DNA from 3 places in the Streptomyces sp. NPDC002577 genome. Region 3 is predicted to be linked to each of the others. Evidence: riboswitches for the same ligand, from Rfam matches in the RefSeq annotation. Region 3 holds a riboswitch; each other region holds the start of a gene.
The links. Region 3 has a riboswitch for cobalamin ahead of ACWD4J_RS04810 (ribonucleoside-diphosphate reductase subunit alpha). Riboswitches for the same ligand answer to the same signal wherever they lie in the genome.

Region 1 (5,976 bases), on a different contig from region 3:
ACGACCGGCTGCGGCAGATTCCGGGGGCCAGGCTGCGACTCGGTGCGCTGGGGCTGGATCGGTTCATGGGCGGCCGGTTGGGGTCCCCCCTGCCGTTGCCGCGGGACGGCGAAGCGCGTGGCGGGCGCGGGCAGCTGGGCCGGGGCTGTGGCGACGCGGTGCCGCCCCTGCCCCTCCCGCGTGTCGCCGCCGGTGCCGCGGATCTCTGTCGGCTGCGGCGCGCAGGCCGCGGCAGGTTCCTCGACACCACGTGCCTGTGGCTGGTCCGGCTCCGCACCGAGCAGGTCCTGCGGTACGACGATGACGGCCTGCACTCCGCCGTAGATGTTGGTCCCGAGGCGTACCGCGATGCCGTGCCTGCGGGCCAGTTGGGAGACGACGAACAGGCCGATCCGCCCGTCCTGGAGAAGGCTCGCGACGTTGACCTGGTCCGGGTCGGCGAGGAGGGCGTTGAGCTTGTTCTGCTCGGTGACGGGCATGCCGAGGCCGCGGTCCTCGACCTCGACGGCAAGACCGGAGGTGACCTCGCCGACACGCAGCAGGACCTGGGTTCCCGGGGCGGAGAACGCGGTGGCGTTCTCGACGAGTTCGGCGAGCAGGTGGATGACGTCGGCGACGGCGTGCCCGCGCAGGTTGCCGTCGATGGGCGGCACGAGCTTGACGCGCGAGTATTGCTCGACCTCCGCGATGGCCGAGCGCAGGACTTCGGTCATGGAGACGGGGTTGGTCCACTGGCGGCGGGAGACCGCGCCACCGAGCACGGCGAGGTTCTCGGCGTGCCGGCGGGTGCGGGTGGCCAGATGGTCGACGTGGAAGAGGCGCTTGAGCAGTTCGGGGTCCTCGACCTCGTGCTCCAGGTCGTCGAGGATCGTGATCTCGCGGTGCACGAGCGACTGGAGCCGTCGCGCGAGATTGACGAAGACCTCGACCTTCTGCTCGCTTCCGGCCTGGCTGGAGAGCTGGGCGGCCTTGACCACGGAGGCCACGGCCACGTCGTGGGCGCGGGAGAGTTCGTCGGCGAGCTGGGCGAAGTCGTCGTCCTTCGGGGCGGCCTGGGCAGGAGTACGCCGAGCCGGCGGTGGCCCGTCTCCCCTGCGCAGCGCCTCTACGACGTCACGCAGGTCGGACTGGCTTCGAGCGGCTGTGCGGCGCAGGACACCGATGCGGTCGCGGACGGTCCTCGCGGCACGATCGGCCGCGACGGCGGCGATCACGATCCCCGCCAGTGTGACCCCGACGGCTCCGGAGAGCACGGCCCACAGCGTGGGGCTCGGCGCGACACCCGTCGATCGGACGGTGAACAGCACGGCGGCGCACGCGCTCAGGGCGACCGCGACGGGGGGCAGTACCGCGATACGGAGCAGCTGCGGCCGTATGGGCAGCTGCTGCGGCACGGCACGGCCGCCCGGATTGCCGTGCCGCCCGCCTTCACGGCGGTCTGCACGTGCGGCCGGTGCACGAAGGTGAGACATCAGCGTCCTCGTACGAATGCTTAAGGTGCGTCGGGGTGCGTGGGGGTACTTCGCGTTGCGTGGGGGTACGGCGGAGTGGTGCGGAGTGGGCGTGGTGCGCCTGCGCGCTCCGGCGTACGGCGCGACTCAGGCATGCGGCATCGCAGTGCCGTGCGTGAAGCCGGGCAGGGCCCTGCGTCGCGCCACGAACACTGACGGTAGTCGCCAACTCATCATGTGCGTCGGGCAGTTGACAAACTGGGGTGGGCAACGTCCCGCTCTGGTGTGACGCTTCGAGCGACAGTACGAAATTCAGACCGGACCGGCGTTCGCATCACGACACCACGTCCGCATGACGCTCAGCGGCATCCTGGGCCACGTACGACGAGACGGGCGCGGTCTCGTACGTCCCGACGCCCGTCGAACAGATCGCGGCGTTCATCGACAGCCTGGAACTCGTGGAGCGCCGACTGCGGAACGCCCTACCGGAACCGCCCTGCTGGTCACACGCTTGATGCCGACCAGGACCTGGTAGCGCTCTCGTCCGGCGAACTCCGCCATGTCCCAGACCGCCGGGCGTCCTGCCTCTGCACACAGGTGCAGGACCTGTCCCTCGCTCGACCACACCCCGACGTGCGCGCCGTACGCATCGTCCGTGGCGTTGAACAGCAGCAGATCCAGCGGCCGCGCCTTCGGAACGCGGATCGTGGACCGCGTATCGCTCCACAGGTCACTCGAACGCACATCTGGCGGAGCCAGGCCGAAGTGCCGGAGCACCTCGTAGGCGAACAGCTGGCAGTTCGCGCCCGCCGCCAAGCCGGGCCGTCGCGCCACGGCCGGCGACCCCGGAAAGCGGTGGCCCACGTAGGGAACGCTCCAGAGCGAGGACGGGAGTTGGTCGAGCACCGGCCCTCCCCACGGACCACTAGGGCAGAAGGCGGCAGTTCAGTCGGCGTCGGTCATGCAGTGTGTCAACAGGTCGGCGGTGACCGGATCCACCACTCGGTAGCGGACGACGCGTCCCTCCTTCTCGCCTGCCACGATGCCGGCGGCGCGGAGCAGGCGCAGGGCCTGCGACACGGCCGGGTCGTTCATACCGGTCGCGACCGCGAGGTCGGAGACGGCGAGGGGCCCCGTCTGCTGCAGGGCCAGCAGGAGAGCGAGGCGCCCGGGGTCGGCGAGCAGCGAGAAGCGCTCGGCCCAGGCGCGTACGCGGCGGGGCTCACCGATGGCAGCGATGGCGTCGCAGACCCGGTGGCCGTCGATGGTCCGGCGGTCGGCGCGCTCGGCGGGAACTAGATGCATGGGGTCATCTTTCCAGGAAGCCGAATGTGACATTGCATACCTGCGTAGCTGTGCAGCTATGCAGGAGCGGGCCTCCGCCTCTACGGTGGTGAGGCCGTGGTGTTCGGGAAGACCGGTGAAAACCCTGAGGAGTTGGCGGGGTTCAGGCCGGAGCGGCCCTCGCCACTGTGATCGGGGAGTTTCCGTCCCAGTTGAGAACGGTCACTGTCCGCCGCAAGGCGGGTGGGAAGGCCGGGGCGGACACGGCGACCCGTAAGCCAGGAGACCGGCCACGGCATCTCACGAAGTGATCCACGAGGTGCTGGAGCGTGACCGAATGACCCTGCCCACCGGGCCTGCCACTTTTCACTGGCGACGCGAGGACACCGTCCGTACCGCCGGACTCCTGGCGGTGATCGCCGCCCTCCATGTCGTCGCCTTCGGCGTACTGTTCCTGCTCGTCGTGCCGGAGCACTACGAGGTCGGTTCCAAGGTGTTCGGCATCGGGCTGGGGGTGACCGCTTACACGCTGGGCATGCGGCACGCCTTCGACGCCGATCACATCGCCGCGATCGACAACACCACCCGCAAGCTGATGGCCGACGGCAAACGGCCGGTGTCGGTGGGCTTCTGGTTCGCGCTCGGCCACTCGAGCGTGGTCGTCGTCCTGACCGCGCTGGTCGCGGGCGGCACACAGCTCGCCGGCGCCCTCATGAACGACGACTCCCGCACCCATCAGGCCCTCGGCGTCGTCGGAACGACCATCTCCGGAACCTTCCTCTATCTCATCGCGGCGCTCAACCTCGTGGCGCTCGTCGGCATCCTGCGGGTCTTCCGGGCGATGCGCTCCGGTACGTACGACGAGGTCGAACTCGAACAGCACCTGGACTCACGGGGATTCATGAACCGCATCCTCGGCCGCTTCACCAAGTCCATCACACGCCCTGGGCAGATGTTCCCGCTCGGCTTCCTCTTCGGCCTCGGCTTCGACACCGCCAGCGAGGTCACCCTGATGGTGATGGCGGGCAGCGGCGCCGCGGCCGGACTGCCCTGGTACGCGATCCTCTGCCTGCCCCTGCTGTTCGCCGCCGGTATGAGCCTGTTCGACACCCTCGACGGCACCTTCATGAACTTCGCATACCAGTGGGCCTTCTCCAACCCCGTACGCAAGGTGTTCTACAACCTCACCATCACCGGCCTGTCCATCGCCGTCGCCTTCCTCATCGGCACGATCGAACTGGTCGGCGTGCTGCACGAAAAGCTCGACCTCGGCGACGCCGTGACCGGCTGGATCGCCGGACTCGACCTGGACAACGTCGGGTTCATCATCGTCGGCCTGTTCATCGTCGTGTGGGCCGCCGCGCTCGCGTACTGGCGGCTGGCCAAAGTGGAGCAGCGGTGGGCGGTCCACTCCGTCGAGGGCGGCTGACCTCGACGGAGCGGACCGCTCCGCTGCCGGACGCCTCGCGGGGGCCGGTTCCCTACTGGTTCTCTACTGGGACCGGGACCCCGCGCCGCGGCCTCGGGCGACCGCGTAGGCCGCCCCTGCCAGGCCCAGGACGCCCACGACCAGACCGGCGATGCCGAGGCCGCGGGCGGTCGAGTCACTGGTGTCCGAGGCGGCCGGCTGGGAGCTCCCGGAATTCTTCGAGCTCGCCGGCGACGTGGTCGCGGTGCCGCCTTCCTCGGTGCCCTTGGCGGTGAGCTTCAGCACCGGCGCCGGGTTCTCCGGCTCGTCGCCGCCCTGTTCGGTCTGCTCGATCCAGCGGGCGATCTTTCCGTCGGAGTACGTCTGCAGGGTCTTGAAGGTCAGCTGATCGGTGTCGTCGGGCAGCTGGCCGAAGGCGACGTCGAAGTCCTCGTACTGGCCGGGTGCGATTTTGCCGCCGGTCCAGGTGATCTTCGAGACGGCGTCGGTGATGGTGCCGTCGTCCGTCTTGACTGGAGTCTTCAGCTTCGTGGTGGTCACCTTGGCGGTCCAGCCGTCCTGCGGGGAGACGAGGACGCCGAGCACCGGGTGGTCGGTGGGCAGGAACACCTCCACCTTCGTGGTTCCGGCGGTGTCCTCCTCGTTGGGGACGCGGAAGGTCAAGGCGCCGTCGGTGGCGCCCTTGGCGTAGCTCTCGGGGTGGACGGTGACGTGCGCGAAGGCGGCACCGGCGGCCGTGAGCAGCCCTGCGGTGGTCAGAGCGGCAACGGTGCCGGCTCGCCGCAGGGCGACAGGTGTCAGGGACATGAGTGGCTGGTTCTCCGTACTGGGGAAGGGATGATGGGGAGTCGGGTCTGACGGGGTCAGATCGCATACGGAGTCCCCAGCGGCGGTCCACGGCGGTGAACCGCGTACCTCAGCCACTGCTGCCGCAAGGGGCGCGGCTCACCGACGGCCGGATGTACGACGCCTTGCGCGACCGGGACGCCCGGCGCCCCTTGCACCACCAGCCACCAGGCGGCAAGCCCCGGCACGAACGCGACCGCCCACCGCAGCAGCGACCACAGCGCGGCCTCACCGCGCCGCAGCCACCAGGTCATGAGGACGGCCGCCCCGAGATGGGCCGCGGTGGCATGCGGTGTCAGCGCATGAGGATGGGCCATCCGCATACCGTGCATGCCCATCACCGCGTGCGGCCGCGCAGCCTCGAACACAAGGTGCAGTCCGCCCTGGGCGGCGAGCGTCCCGCCCCCGATGCCCGCCAGCGACCGCTCCCGGCCGCCCAGCAGCCAAGCGACGGCGAACACCGGCACGGACCCGGCAGACTGCACCCACACCGGCGGCAACACGCCCGTGGCCAGCGCATGGCCCCCGGCGGCGAGCAGCACGCACAGCACGGCGAACACCGCCGCGCGCAGGCTCCGTACCGCCGGGGACGCACTCATGGGCCTGATACTGCCACGCAGAACCCCGGGGCCCTCCCCGCATCCGCGCAGCGTTACGGCCTCTGTCTCAGCCCAGTCGGTCCTTGGCCTTGTAGTAGGCGCCGCCGAACGGCAGGAACCAGGCGGTGCCGTTGTAGAAGGGCACGGGGACCTTCGGGAAGCCGAGGCCGCGCAGCGGGTTGGCCTCCGGGTGGCCGTCCATGACGTCGGCCATGGCCCGGCCCATGTAGGTGGCCATCTGGACGCCGTGGCCGCAGTAGCCCATGGAGTAGTACACGCCGCCCGCCTCGCCCGCGTGCGGCATGCGGTCCCAGGAGAAGCCGACGCTGCCGCCCCACACATAGTCGATCCGGACCCCGGCCAGCTG
Region 2 (5,976 bases), on a different contig from region 3:
AGATGCCGAGGACCGGACGTCCCTCGGCGGCGCGGCGCGCGATCGCGTCCGCGAGACCGCGTTCGCGCAGCCACTCCAGGGCGCGTACGGTGCCGCGGGTGCCGGGTACGACGACGAGGTCCGCGTCGACGAGTTCCTCGGGACGGTCCACGAACCGCACGACGACACCCGGTTCGGCGGCGAGTGCGTCCACGTCCGTGAAGTTGGACATCAGCGGGATCGCGCACACGGCGACCCGCAGCACGTCGTCGCCGACGGGGGGAGCCACCGCGGACTCCCGGACCGACCCGCGGAGCGAGACCCGCAGCCCGTCCTCCTCGTCGATCCCGAGACCGTGCCGGAACGGCAGCACACCGAGCGTATGGCGGCCCGTGAGCTGGTGCAGCATGTCGAGTCCCGGCTCGAGGAGGGACACGTCCCCGCGGAACTTGTTCACCAGGAACCCGGCGATCAGCGCCTGGTCCTCGGGGCTGAGTAGCGCGACCGTACCGAAGAACGACGCGAAGACCCCTCCCCGGTCGATGTCGCCCACGACGACGACCGGCAGCCGCGCGGCCCGCGCGATGCCCATGTTGACGATGTCCGTGCGCCGCAGATTGATCTCGGCGGGGCTGCCCGCCCCCTCACAGATCACCGCGTCATACGTGCCCCGCAACTCCTCCAGGCACTCCAGGACGGTGCCGAGCAGGGCCTCCTGACGGCCGCCGTGGTAGCCGCGGGCACTCAGCTCACCGACCGGCTTGCCCATGAGCACGACCTGGCTGCTGCGGTCGCTGCCGGGCTTGAGCAGCACGGGGTTCATGAGCGCCGTCGGCTCGACGCGCGCCGCCTGCGCCTGCATGGCCTGCGCCCGCCCGATCTCGGCACCCTCCCGCGTGACGAACGAGTTCAGGGACATGTTCTGCCCCTTGAAGGGCGCGACCTTGACCCCCTGCCGCACGAGCCACCGGCAGATCCCGGCGGTGACGACACTCTTCCCGGCATCGGAGGTGGTCCCGGCCACCAACAGCCCGCCACCGCTCATGAGTTCCCTCCGCGTCTCGTACGCGCGGAGGCCTGCCCGCGCACCAGTGCTCCCGCGGCGCTCACGCCGAGGGCAAGCCAGCCAACCCGCCGGGAAAGCCGCACGGCCCGCTCGATGTCGGCCACCTCAACGGCTCGCCCGGAGCCGTTGAGCACAGGCCGGTGCTCGACTTTTCCGCCGTACGAAAGTGTCCCGCCGAGCCGTACGCCGAGCGCCCCCGCGAACGAGGCCTCGACGACCCCGGCGTTGGGGCTCGGATGCTTGGCGGCATCCGCATGCCAAGTCCGCACGGCCCCCCGCGGGTCGCCCCCGGCAACCGCGGCGAGCACAGCGGTGAGCCGCGCCCCCGGCCACCCCGCGACGTCGTCGAGCCGCGCGGAAGCCCACCCGTACCGCCGGTGCCTGGGCGACTTGTGCCCCACCATCGCGTCCAGCGTGTTGACGGCCCGGAACCCCACAAGGCCCGGCACACCGCCCACCGCACCCCAGACGAGCGCACCCACCACGGCGTCCGACGTGTTCTCGGCGACGGACTCGACCACGGCCCGCGCGATGCCATCGGCGTCCAGCGCCTGTGGATCGCGTCCGCACAGATGCGGCAGCCGCTCCCGTGCGCCCTCGACGTCCCCGGCGGCCAGCGCCCCGCCGACGGCCCGCGCCTCGCGGCCCAGCGAGGTGCCGCCGACCACGGCCCAGGTCGCGGCGGCGGTCAGCGCGACGGAGGCGGTACGGGAGGTGCGTACGGAACGGGCGGCCAGCGCGGCGAGAGCGGTCGCGCCCCCGGCGCACACCGCGGTCTGCAGCGCGCCCCATCCGCGGTGGTCCCGCCACAGCGCACGCTCCACGGCGGCCGCGGCGCGGCCGAACGCGGCGACCGGATGGCCCCGGCGCGGATCGCCGAGGAGCAGGTCGGCCAGGAGGCCGGCGGCGGCGCCGTATGCGAAGACACGTCCGCGTCCGGCACGTTCGGCATGCGTGGAACCAGCCGGATGCATCGGATCGGCCGAAGGCATGGGGTCAGCCCGCCGATACGCCTGGAAGATTCCTCGTACTTCTCAACACATCGGGCAACGGGCAGTCGCGCATGGCGATATGTCCTCACTCAGGGTCCGCGCCCTGGTTCGACGTGACCGGCGGTGAGAGTCTCCTGGCTCCCGGATCTACGCTTCCCCCGGCCTTCCAACCCGTCCGTACGGGCCGTGACTTCCGTGTGGGGGAGCGCTCCCCGGTGACAGTGGCGGGACCGCGCCGGATTCGCACCGGCTTCCTCTCCTGCCGCCGTATATGGCTCCGGAAGTCCACCACGCCCCCCGAAGGCCCGTCAACTCGCACTTGACCTGCGACGGGAGAGTGTGCGAAGGGCCACACACGGGCGTGTGCCGTGCCGCACACACCTGGGGCGGGCATGCGTGTGGGGTGCGGGACGCTCCTGCGTCCCGCACCCCACACAAAGGCCCAAGCCGATTGCCGTCAGGCGACGATCAGATAGATCCCGTACCCGACGGCCGCCGCGCAGAGCGCGAAGCACGCGTACGCGCCGCTGACCGCGAGGGCCGCGGAGTCGCCCTGCTCCGTCGCCCGCTGCCGCTTGGAGAGGCCGACGATGCCCAGGGTGAACAGGCCCACGAGGGCCACGGTGACCACGAGGCTGACTCCGAAGACGGAGCCGAGAGCTGCCCAGTCGATCTTCATGCTGCTCTTTCCTTACACCGATGCGGTCTTGGCGGGCTCCGGCGAGGCGCCGGGCGGTGCCGGGATGGTGGCCTTCAGGTCGCCGTCGAGCGCGGCAGGGAGGGCGCCCTCGGTCGCTGCGTCGACGTCCCCGGCGGGGCCGGTGCTGTCGTCGGCGGCGCGGCCGTCGCTGACGTCGTTGACGTTGTCCTGGGTGACCGGCTGGCGGCGCGACAGCGCCCAGATCACACCGGCCCCGACGACCAGCAGCGCACCGGTGAGGATGACGCCCCACGTGCCCTGCTTCGTGAGGAACTCGGCGGCCGCGCCGACGAGCCCGGCGGCCGGCAGCGTCAGGCACCAGGCGACGAACATGCGGGTCGCGGTCGACCAGCGGACCACGGCGCCCTTGCGGCCGATGCCCGCGCCCATCACGGCACCCGAGCAGGACTGGGTGGTGGAGAGGGAGAAGCCGAGGTGGGAGGAGGCGAGGATGACCGTCGCGGCGCTGGTCTGCGCGGCGAAGCCCTGCGGCGGCGCAAGGTCGGTCAGGCCCTTGCCCATGGTGCGGATGATGCGCCAGCCGCCCAGGTAGGTGCCCATCGCGATGGCGAGGCCGGCGGAGAGGATGACCCAGACCGGCGGGTTGGAGCCCGGGGAGAGGACACCGCCCGTGACCAGGGCCAGCGTGATGATGCCCATGGTCTTCTGCGCGTCGTTGGTGCCGTGGGCGAGGGAGACGAGGCCCGCGGAGGCGATCTGTCCGGCGCGGTAGCCGGGGGCCGTCGCCTTGTCGTCGGCGCGGCTGCCTATGCGGTACGTCAGACGGGTGGCCAGCATCGCGGCGACGCCGGCGACGACCGGCGCGGCGACGGCCGGTATCAGCACCTTGGTGACGACGGTGCTGCCGTTGACCGACGACCAGCCGGCGGACATCACGGCGGCGCCGATCAGGCCGCCGAAGAGGGCGTGGGACGAGCTGGAGGGGAGGCCCAGAAGCCAGGTCAGCAGATTCCAGAGGATCGCGCCGACGAGCGCCGCGAAGATCACCTCGGTTCTGATGCCTTCTTCGTTGATGATGCCGCCGGAGATCGTCTTGGCGACCTCCACGGAGAGGAAGGCTCCGACGAGGTTCAGTGCGGCGGACATGGCCACCGCCGTCTTCGGTCGCAGAGCGCCTGTCGAGATGGTCGTCGCCATCGCGTTGGCTGTGTCGTGGAAACCGTTCGTGAAATCGAACACGAGAGCGGTGACGATCACGATCCCGAGGAGAAGCGTGATGTGTTCCATTTACCCAGGCTTCTGTTTGACGTCATTGGCAAGTGGACCGTAGGCAACCTGAGTGAACGGAAGATGAACTGGGTGGGGCTGCAGGGTGGCCCTAACTGGTGTGCTGCCACTCCGGTTCCGTTTGGAGTGGCAGCGCAGTCGATCATGAAGGTCGGGGAAAGCCCGGAATTTCGGCGGAACCGCGCGTTCCGCCGCGCTCGGACCGTCCCCGCATGCCCCCTGACTATCCCCGGGCGAACCTCCGCAGCGCCGTCATCGAGCCGTTGAAGAGATTCTGGTCACCCGGCAGGCTGCCGCTGTTGTCGTGCTGCCAGAAGGTCCAGTACTGCCAGCCCGCGGGCAGGGACCCGGCGGACGCGTTGTAGTGGGCGAGCCACAGGGCGTGGTTCGAGGCGAAGGCCGCGCTGTTGCCGGTGCACTTCTTCCACCAGTTCGTATTCGTGTAGATCACGGGCCGGCGGCCGGTCAGCAGCTTCACCTCGTCGCTGAAGGACCTGATCCACGCGACCATCCTGGTCCTGCTCAGGCCGTAGCACTTCTTCGAGCTGTACGGGTTGTACTCGATGTCGAGGGCCGGCGGCAGAGTCCAGCCGTCCGCCGTCCAGGTCCCGCCGTTGCTCACGAAGTACTGCGCCTGTGTCCTGCCGGACGACTTGTCGGGCAGCGCGAAGTGGTAGGCGCCGCGGATCATGCCCGCGTTGCGGGCCCCGTCGTACTGCTGACCGAAATACGGGTTGCGGTAGGTGTGGGACTCGGTCGCCTTCACGTAGACGAACCTCGCGCCCTTGCTCCGCGCCTTCTGCCAGTCGACGTCCTTCTGGTGCGACGAGACGTCGTGCCCCTTCGGCTTGCTCGCCGCGGAAACCGGAATCTCGGCGAGCGCGGTGGCCCCTAACGCGAGTGTCGCCGCGGAGATCGCGGCGATGCGGGCACGGTGGCGCGACGGTTTGCGATCACGAGCCATATTTCCCCCCGGATGGCGACGTGCATGACAAATCCACCAGAGGGTATCGGAGGCCTCTTTGCGGACCGTCGATCTCCGGCCAATTCACTTCCACATGGGCGTGTGTGTGCATATGTGGCCTAACGGACAGCGGAAGATCGCGTCACACTCCGCCGCGATGCTTTTACAGCACGTGGTCGCGGGGTGGTCGGTGCAGCCGCTCGTACGGCGGCTGGCAGGGTGGGTGGCGCGGCGGCCGGCAGCGCGGCCGCGGGGCGGATCCGGAAGCGGTCGATGGCGGGTGGATGGCGATGGGTGACGTGGGCGGTGTCGCCGGTGCGGGCGGCCGGGAGCCGAAGCGCGGGCAGGCGGACGGTCTGCGGGCATCCTGGGAGGAACTCGTTGCGACCGCCCGGCGCACCGTGACCGACGGGCTCGTCGTCGGCACCTCCGGCAACGTGTCGGTGCGCGTCGGCGGCACCGTACTGGTCACTCCGACCGGAGTCCCGTACGACCGGCTGACGCCGCAGGACGCCGTCGGTGTCGACCTCGACGGCAACCAGGTACTCGGCGACCTCGCCCCGACCAGCGAGCTGCCCATGCACCTCGCGGTCTACCGCAGCACCGGCGCCCGGGCCGTGGTCCACACCCACGCGGTGCACGCCACCGCCGTCTCGGCCCTCGTGCCGGAGCTGCCCCTGATCCACTACATGGCGGCAGCGCTGGGCGGCCCCGTGCGGGTCGCACGCTATGCCCTGTACGGCACGGACGAGTTGGCCGAGAACATGCTCCATGCCCTGGTGGACCGCACGGGGTGTCTACTTCAGAATCACGGCACCATCACATATGGCGACACCCTTGACCAGGCCTACGACCGGACGGCCCAGCTCGAGTGGATGTGCAGAGTCTGGCTGTCGGCGAGCGCCCTGCCGGGCCGCACCCCCACCCTCCTGTCCCGCGACCAGCTCGGCGAAGTGGAGGAGAAGCTGCGCGGGTACGGACAGCCGCGGAGCTGAGCGGCGCCCCGGGGTCTCGGCGCCACGGGCCT
Region 3 (5,976 bases):
GCGGCCTGCGGTGTAAGGGCGGCCGCCGACGGGCCGCAGAGCGAAACGTCCGGTTGCTACCGACCGGTTCCGAACATGCCGTCCGATATTCGGACGGGGGTTCCATACCTCGGACCTGTCCCCTAGATTGCCTCCGCATTACCTAGCGATCAACGGGGTCAGTGAGGGGACGGAGCCGCCACATGCCACAACAACCTGAAGTGAGAGGACCGGTCGTCACACCGGTGCGGGTGGTGATAGCCCTCTGCCTGTTCGCGCCGTTCGTCGCGATGCTGTGGGTGGGCTCCTACGCGAAGACCGACCCGGCCTTCATCGGCGTCCCGTTCTTCTACTGGTACCAGATGCTCTGGGTGCTCATATCGTCCGTGCTGACGGTGATCGCGTACAAGCTGTGGCAGCGGGACCAGGCCACTCGTCGCGCCTCGCGTGAGGGAGGTGCTTCGAAGTGAAGAACGACGTGAACGGCGTGGCACTCACCGTCTTCATCCTCTTCTTCGTGGCCGTCACGGTCATGGGCTTCATGGCCGCGCGCTGGCGCAAGGCCGAGAACGAGAACAGCCTCGACGAATGGGGCCTCGGCGGCCGGTCGTTCGGCACCTGGATCACCTGGTTCCTGCTCGGCGGCGACCTCTACACCGCATACACCTTCGTGGCCGTGCCGGCCGCGATCTACGCGGCGGGCGCCTCGGGCTTCTTCGCGGTGCCGTACACGATCCTCATCTACCCGATGATGTTCGTCTTCCTGCCGCGTCTGTGGTCGGTCTCGCACAAGCACGGGTACGTCACCACCTCGGACTTCGTCCGCGGGCGCTTCGGCTCCAAGGGTCTGTCGCTGGCCGTCGCGGTCACCGGCATCCTCGCCACGATGCCCTACATCGCGCTCCAGCTGGTCGGCATCCAGGCGGTGCTCGACGTCATGGGCGTCGGCGGCGGCGAGGGCACGAACTGGTTCGTCAAGGACCTGCCGCTGCTGATCGCCTTCGGTGTGCTGGCCGCGTACACCTACTCGTCCGGTCTGCGGGCGCCGGCGCTGATCGCCTTCGTGAAGGACGCGCTGATCTACATCGTCATCGCGGTCGCGGTCATCTACATCCCCATGAAGCTGGGCGGGTTCGACGACATCTTCGCCAAGGCGGGCGACGCCTTCTCGCAGATCAACCCGGCGACCCAGAAGCCGAGAGGCGCCCTGGCCCCGGCCGAGGCCACACAGTGGACCTACGCCACGCTGGCGCTGGGCTCGGCGCTCGCCCTGTTCATGTACCCGCACTCGGTGACGGCCGTGCTGTCCAGCCGCAGCCGTGACGTGATCCGCCGCAACTCCACGATCCTGCCGCTGTACTCGCTGATGCTCGGCTTCCTCGGCCTGCTCGGCTTCATGGCCATCGCGGCCGGCGTCAAGGTGCAGAACGGGCAGCTGGCGATCCCGCAGCTCTTCGAGGACATGTTCCCCGACTGGTTCACGGGCGTGGCCTTCGCCGCCATCGGCATCGGCGCACTCGTCCCGGCCGCGATCATGTCGATCGCGGCGGCCAACCTCTTCACCCGGAACATCTACAAGGACTTCCTGAAGCCCGACGCGACGCCCGAGCAGGAGACCAAGGTCTCCAAGCTGGTGTCGCTCCTGGTGAAGGTGGGCGCGCTGATCTTCGTCCTCGGCATGGACAAGACGGTCGCGATCAACTTCCAGCTGCTCGGCGGCATCTGGATCCTGCAGACCTTCCCGGCACTGGTGGGCGGCCTGTTCACGCGCTGGTTCCACCGCTGGGCGCTGCTTGCGGGCTGGGCGGTCGGCATGGTCTACGGAACGCTCGCCGCGTTCAACGTGTCCAGCCCCACCCAGGCCCACTTCGCCGGCTCCTCGGCGGAGATCCCCGGCATCGGCAAGATCGGCTACATCGGCCTCACGGCGATCGTGCTGAACCTGGTGGTGACGGTGGTCCTCACCTTCGTGCTGCGCGCACTGAAGGCCCCGGACGGTGTCGACGAGACATCGCCGGAGGACTACACGGGCGAGGCGGGCGACCCGGGCGTCCAGACGGAGCTGCCGCCGGCGACGGCGGGAAGCGCGCACTGAGCCCTTTCTGAGTCCTTTGCGCAAGTGACACGGGCCGCCGGGAAATCCGGCGGCCCGTTGTCGTACCCCTGCGGCAGACTGCACCGCATGGACATCGTGATCAGGCGGGCGGAGCCCGGGGAGTACGCGGAGCTGGGCGAGATCACCGCGCGGGCGTATCTCGGGGACGGGCTGCTGACCTTCGGGGAGAACGACGAGTATCTCGGCGTGCTGCGGGACGTGGCGAAGCGGGCAGCGGCGGCACAGGTGCTGGTCGCCCTGGCGAACGAAATGGTCATCGGAGGCGTCACGTTTGTGCCGCAGGGCGGCCCGATGGCGGACATCGCGCGCGAGGGCGAGGCCGAGATCCGGATGCTCGCGGTCTCGCCCGAGGCGCGCGGCAGAGGTGCCGGAGAGGCCCTCGTCCGCGCCTGCATCGAGCGCGCACGGGCGGTCGACGGCTGCGTAGGCGTCGTCCTGTCCACGCAGAGCGCGATGCACACCGCCCACCGCATATACGAGCGCCTCGGCTTCACCCGGACCCCCGAGCGCGACTGGAACCCCATCCCGCACCTCGCCGACGTCACGCTGCTCACCTACGAGTTGACGCTCCGCCAGGCACCGGAGGCATCGCGACACAACATGTAGGGGTGCCACCGCGGCCCGGCACAAGATGTATGCTCATGCTCGCTGTCGCTGCAGGGGAATCCGGTGCAAGTCCGGAACTGTCCCGCAACGGTGTACTGGTGCGCGTTCGTGTACCCGTGAGTCCGAGGACCTGCCGACGGTGCACCCGGTCCGTCCGTTCCGGGTGCCGACGACGTCCGGGCCTCGCGGAGTTGGGCCGGTGGACGCGGCCCGCGCTGCCCTGCGTGTGTGCCCGTGCGCCCGCTTCCCTCCCAGAGGCCCCGAGCCAGCGAGGGAGAGCTCCACGTGACCATCGCGCCAGCCGATCCGGCTTCAGCGTCCCGGACAGAGGCCGAGAGCGAGTCGGGCGGTCCCGGTGCCGCACTGCTGCGCACCCTGACCGACCTCACCGCCGACCTCCCCGACGCGGACCCCGGCCGGGTCGCGGCCGCCGCGCTGCGCGGCCGGTCGGCGGCCGCGGACGAGGCCGAGCTGCGCGAGCTGGCCACCGAGGCCGCCGCGGGGCTGATCGCGGAGGACCCGGCGTACTCGAAGCTGGCGGCGCGGCTGCTGACGATCAGCATCGCCGTGGAGGCCGCGTCCCAGGGCGTCCGGTCCTTCTCCGAGTCGGTCGCGGTCGGGCACCGCGAGGGCCTGATCGCCGACCGTACGCAGGAGTTCGTACAGCTGCACGCGGCCCGGCTGGACGCGCTGGTGGACGCCTCGCTCGCGGAGGGCGCCGACGACCGGTTCGGCTACTTCGGGCTGCGCACGCTGCACAGCCGCTATCTGCTGCGGCACCCGATCACCCGGCACGTCATCGAGACCCCGCAGCACTTCATGCTGCGCGTCGCCGCCGGCCTCGCGGAGGACGACACCCCGCGCTCCGTGGACGAAGTGGCCTCCCTGTACGGCCTGATGAGCCGCCTCGACTACCTGCCGTCCTCCCCCACGCTCTTCAACTCCGGTACGCGTCACCCGCAGATGTCCTCCTGCTATCTGCTGGACTCGCCGCTGGACGAGCTCGACTCGATCTACGACCGGTACCACCAGGTGGCCCGCCTCTCGAAGCACGCGGGCGGCATCGGCCTGTCGTACTCCCGTATCCGCTCTCGCGGTTCGCTGATCCGCGGCACGAACGGGCACTCCAACGGCATCGTGCCGTTCCTGAAGACCCTCGACGCCTCGGTGGCCGCGGTGAACCAGGGCGGCCGGCGCAAGGGCGCGGCCGCGGTCTACCTGGAGACCTGGCACTCCGACATCGAGGAGTTCCTGGAGCTGCGCGACAACACCGGTGAGGACGCGCGGCGTACGCACAATCTGAACCTCGCGCACTGGATCCCGGACGAGTTCATGCGCCGGGTCGACGCCGACGAGCAGTGGTCCCTGTTCTCCCCCGCCGACGTGCCCGAGCTGGTCGACCTGTGGGGCGACGAGTTCGACGCCGCGTACCGCAAGGCGGAGGCGGCGGGTCTGGCGCGCAAGACCATCCCGGCCCGCGATCTCTACGGCCGCATGATGCGTACCCTCGCGCAGACCGGCAACGGCTGGATGACCTTCAAGGACGCCGCCAACCGCACCGCCAACCAGACGGCGGAGCCGGGCCACACGGTCCACTCCTCCAACCTGTGCACCGAGATCCTGGAGGTCACGGACGACGGGGAGACGGCGGTCTGCAACCTGGGGTCGGTCAACCTCGGCGCGTTCGTCACCGGCTCCGGCGACGGCATCGACTGGGAGCGGCTGGACGCGACGGTCCGTACGGCCGTGACGTTCCTCGACCGCGTCGTCGACATCAACTTCTACCCGACCGAGCAGGCGGGCCGCTCCAACGCCAAGTGGCGCCCGGTGGGCCTGGGCGCGATGGGCCTGCAGGACGTGTTCTTCAAGCTGCGGCTGCCCTTCGACTCGGCCGAGGCGAGGGCGCTGTCCACGCGGATCGCCGAGCGGATCATGCTCGCCGCGTACGAGGCGTCGGCCGACCTCGCCGAGCGGAACGGCCCGCTCCCGGCCTGGGAGAAGACCCGTACGGCCCGCGGCGTTCTGCACCCCGACCACTTCGGCGTGGAGCCGACCTGGCCGGAGCGGTGGGCGGCCCTGCGGGAGCGCGTCGCCACGACGGGCATGCGCAACTCCCTGCTCCTCGCGATCGCACCCACCGCCACGATCGCCTCGATCGCGGGCGTCTACGAGTGCATCGAGCCGCAGGTCTCGAACCTCTTCAAGCGCGAGACGCTCAGCGGCGAGTTCCTCCAGGTCAACTCGTACCTGGTGAACGACCTGAAGCAGCTCGGCGTGTGGGACGCCCGCACCCGCGAGGCCCTGCGCGACTCGAACGGCTCGGTGCAGGGCTTCGCCTGGATCCCTGATGACGTACGCGCCCTGTACCGCACGGCGTGGGAGATCCCGCAGCGCGGCCTGATCGACATGGCGGCCGCCCGCACCCCGTTCCTGGACCAGTCGCAGTCCCTGAACCTCTTCCTGGAGACGCCGACCATCGGCAAGCTCTCCTCGATGTACGCATACGCCTGGAAGCAGGGCCTGAAGACGACGTACTACCTGCGCTCGCGCCCGGCGACCCGGATCGCCCGTGCCGCACAGGGCCAGGCGCAGGCCCAGAAGCCCATCCCCGTACAGCAGGTCGCCGACCCCGACGCCGTCGCCTGCTCCCTTGAGAACCCCGAGTCCTGCGAGGCCTGCCAGTGATGTCCACCGCCGCGACCGAGAAGAACCTGCTCGACCCAGGCTTCGAACTGACTCTCCGCCCCATGCGCTACCCGGACTTCTACGAGCGCTACCGGGACGCCATCAAGAACACCTGGACCGTGGAGGAGGTCGACCTCCACTCGGACGTCGCCGACCTCGCGAAACTCACGCCGGGCGAACAGCACCTCATCGGCCGGCTGGTCGCGTTCTTCGCGACGGGCGACTCGATCGTCGCGAACAACCTGGTCCTGACGCTGTACAAGCACATCAACTCCCCCGAGGCGCGGCTGTACCTCTCGCGGCAGCTCTTCGAGGAAGCGGTCCACGTCCAGTTCTACTTGACGCTGCTCGACACGTACCTGCCCGACCCTGAGGACCGCGCGGCCGCCTTCGCGGCGGTCGAGAGCATCCCCTCCATCCGTGAGAAGGCCGAGTTCTGCTTCAAGTGGATGGACTCGGTGGAGAAGATCGACCGCCTGGAGACCAAGGCGGACCGCCGCCGCTTCCTGCTGAACCTGATCTGCTTCGCGGCGTGCATCGAGGGCCTGTTCTTCTACGGTGCCTTCGCCTACGTCTACTGGTTCCGCAGC

Region 1: it holds a riboswitch for cobalamin, as region 3 does, so the genes downstream of both, ACWD4J_RS18760 (HoxN/HupN/NixA family nickel/cobalt transporter) here and ACWD4J_RS04810 (ribonucleoside-diphosphate reductase subunit alpha) in region 3, are expected to answer to the same signal.
Region 2: it holds a riboswitch for cobalamin, as region 3 does, so the genes downstream of both, ACWD4J_RS03250 (cobalamin biosynthesis protein) here and ACWD4J_RS04810 (ribonucleoside-diphosphate reductase subunit alpha) in region 3, are expected to answer to the same signal.

What each region holds. Positions count from the first base shown of each region.
Region 1 is NZ_JBSFWK010000012.1:121,338-127,313, forward strand. It holds gene ACWD4J_RS18745 (ATP-binding protein) at 1-1,472, opposite strand, end outside; gene ACWD4J_RS18750 (hydrolase) at 1,890-2,357, opposite strand; gene ACWD4J_RS18755 (ArsR/SmtB family transcription factor) at 2,397-2,756, opposite strand; cobalamin riboswitch at 2,837-3,044, shown strand; gene ACWD4J_RS18760 (HoxN/HupN/NixA family nickel/cobalt transporter) at 3,073-4,164, shown strand; gene ACWD4J_RS18765 (YcnI family protein) at 4,228-4,971, opposite strand; gene ACWD4J_RS18770 (hypothetical protein) at 5,028-5,609, opposite strand; gene ACWD4J_RS18775 (NAD(P)/FAD-dependent oxidoreductase) at 5,677-5,976, opposite strand, start outside.
Region 2 is NZ_JBSFWK010000001.1:719,166-725,141, forward strand. It holds gene ACWD4J_RS03245 (cobyric acid synthase) at 1-1,024, opposite strand, end outside; gene ACWD4J_RS03250 (cobalamin biosynthesis protein) at 1,021-2,019, opposite strand; cobalamin riboswitch at 2,165-2,294, opposite strand; gene ACWD4J_RS03255 (hypothetical protein) at 2,495-2,716, opposite strand; gene ACWD4J_RS03260 (anion permease) at 2,729-3,985, opposite strand; gene ACWD4J_RS03265 (lysozyme) at 4,209-4,949, opposite strand; gene ACWD4J_RS03270 (class II aldolase/adducin family protein) at 5,234-5,944, shown strand.
Region 3 is NZ_JBSFWK010000002.1:264,416-270,391, forward strand. It holds gene ACWD4J_RS04790 (GntR family transcriptional regulator) at 1-16, shown strand, start outside; gene ACWD4J_RS04795 (DUF3311 domain-containing protein) at 183-449, shown strand; gene mctP (monocarboxylate uptake permease MctP) at 446-2,074, shown strand; gene ACWD4J_RS04805 (GNAT family N-acetyltransferase) at 2,162-2,701, shown strand; cobalamin riboswitch at 2,696-2,853, shown strand; gene ACWD4J_RS04810 (ribonucleoside-diphosphate reductase subunit alpha) at 2,987-5,386, shown strand; gene ACWD4J_RS04815 (ribonucleotide-diphosphate reductase subunit beta) at 5,386-5,976, shown strand, end outside.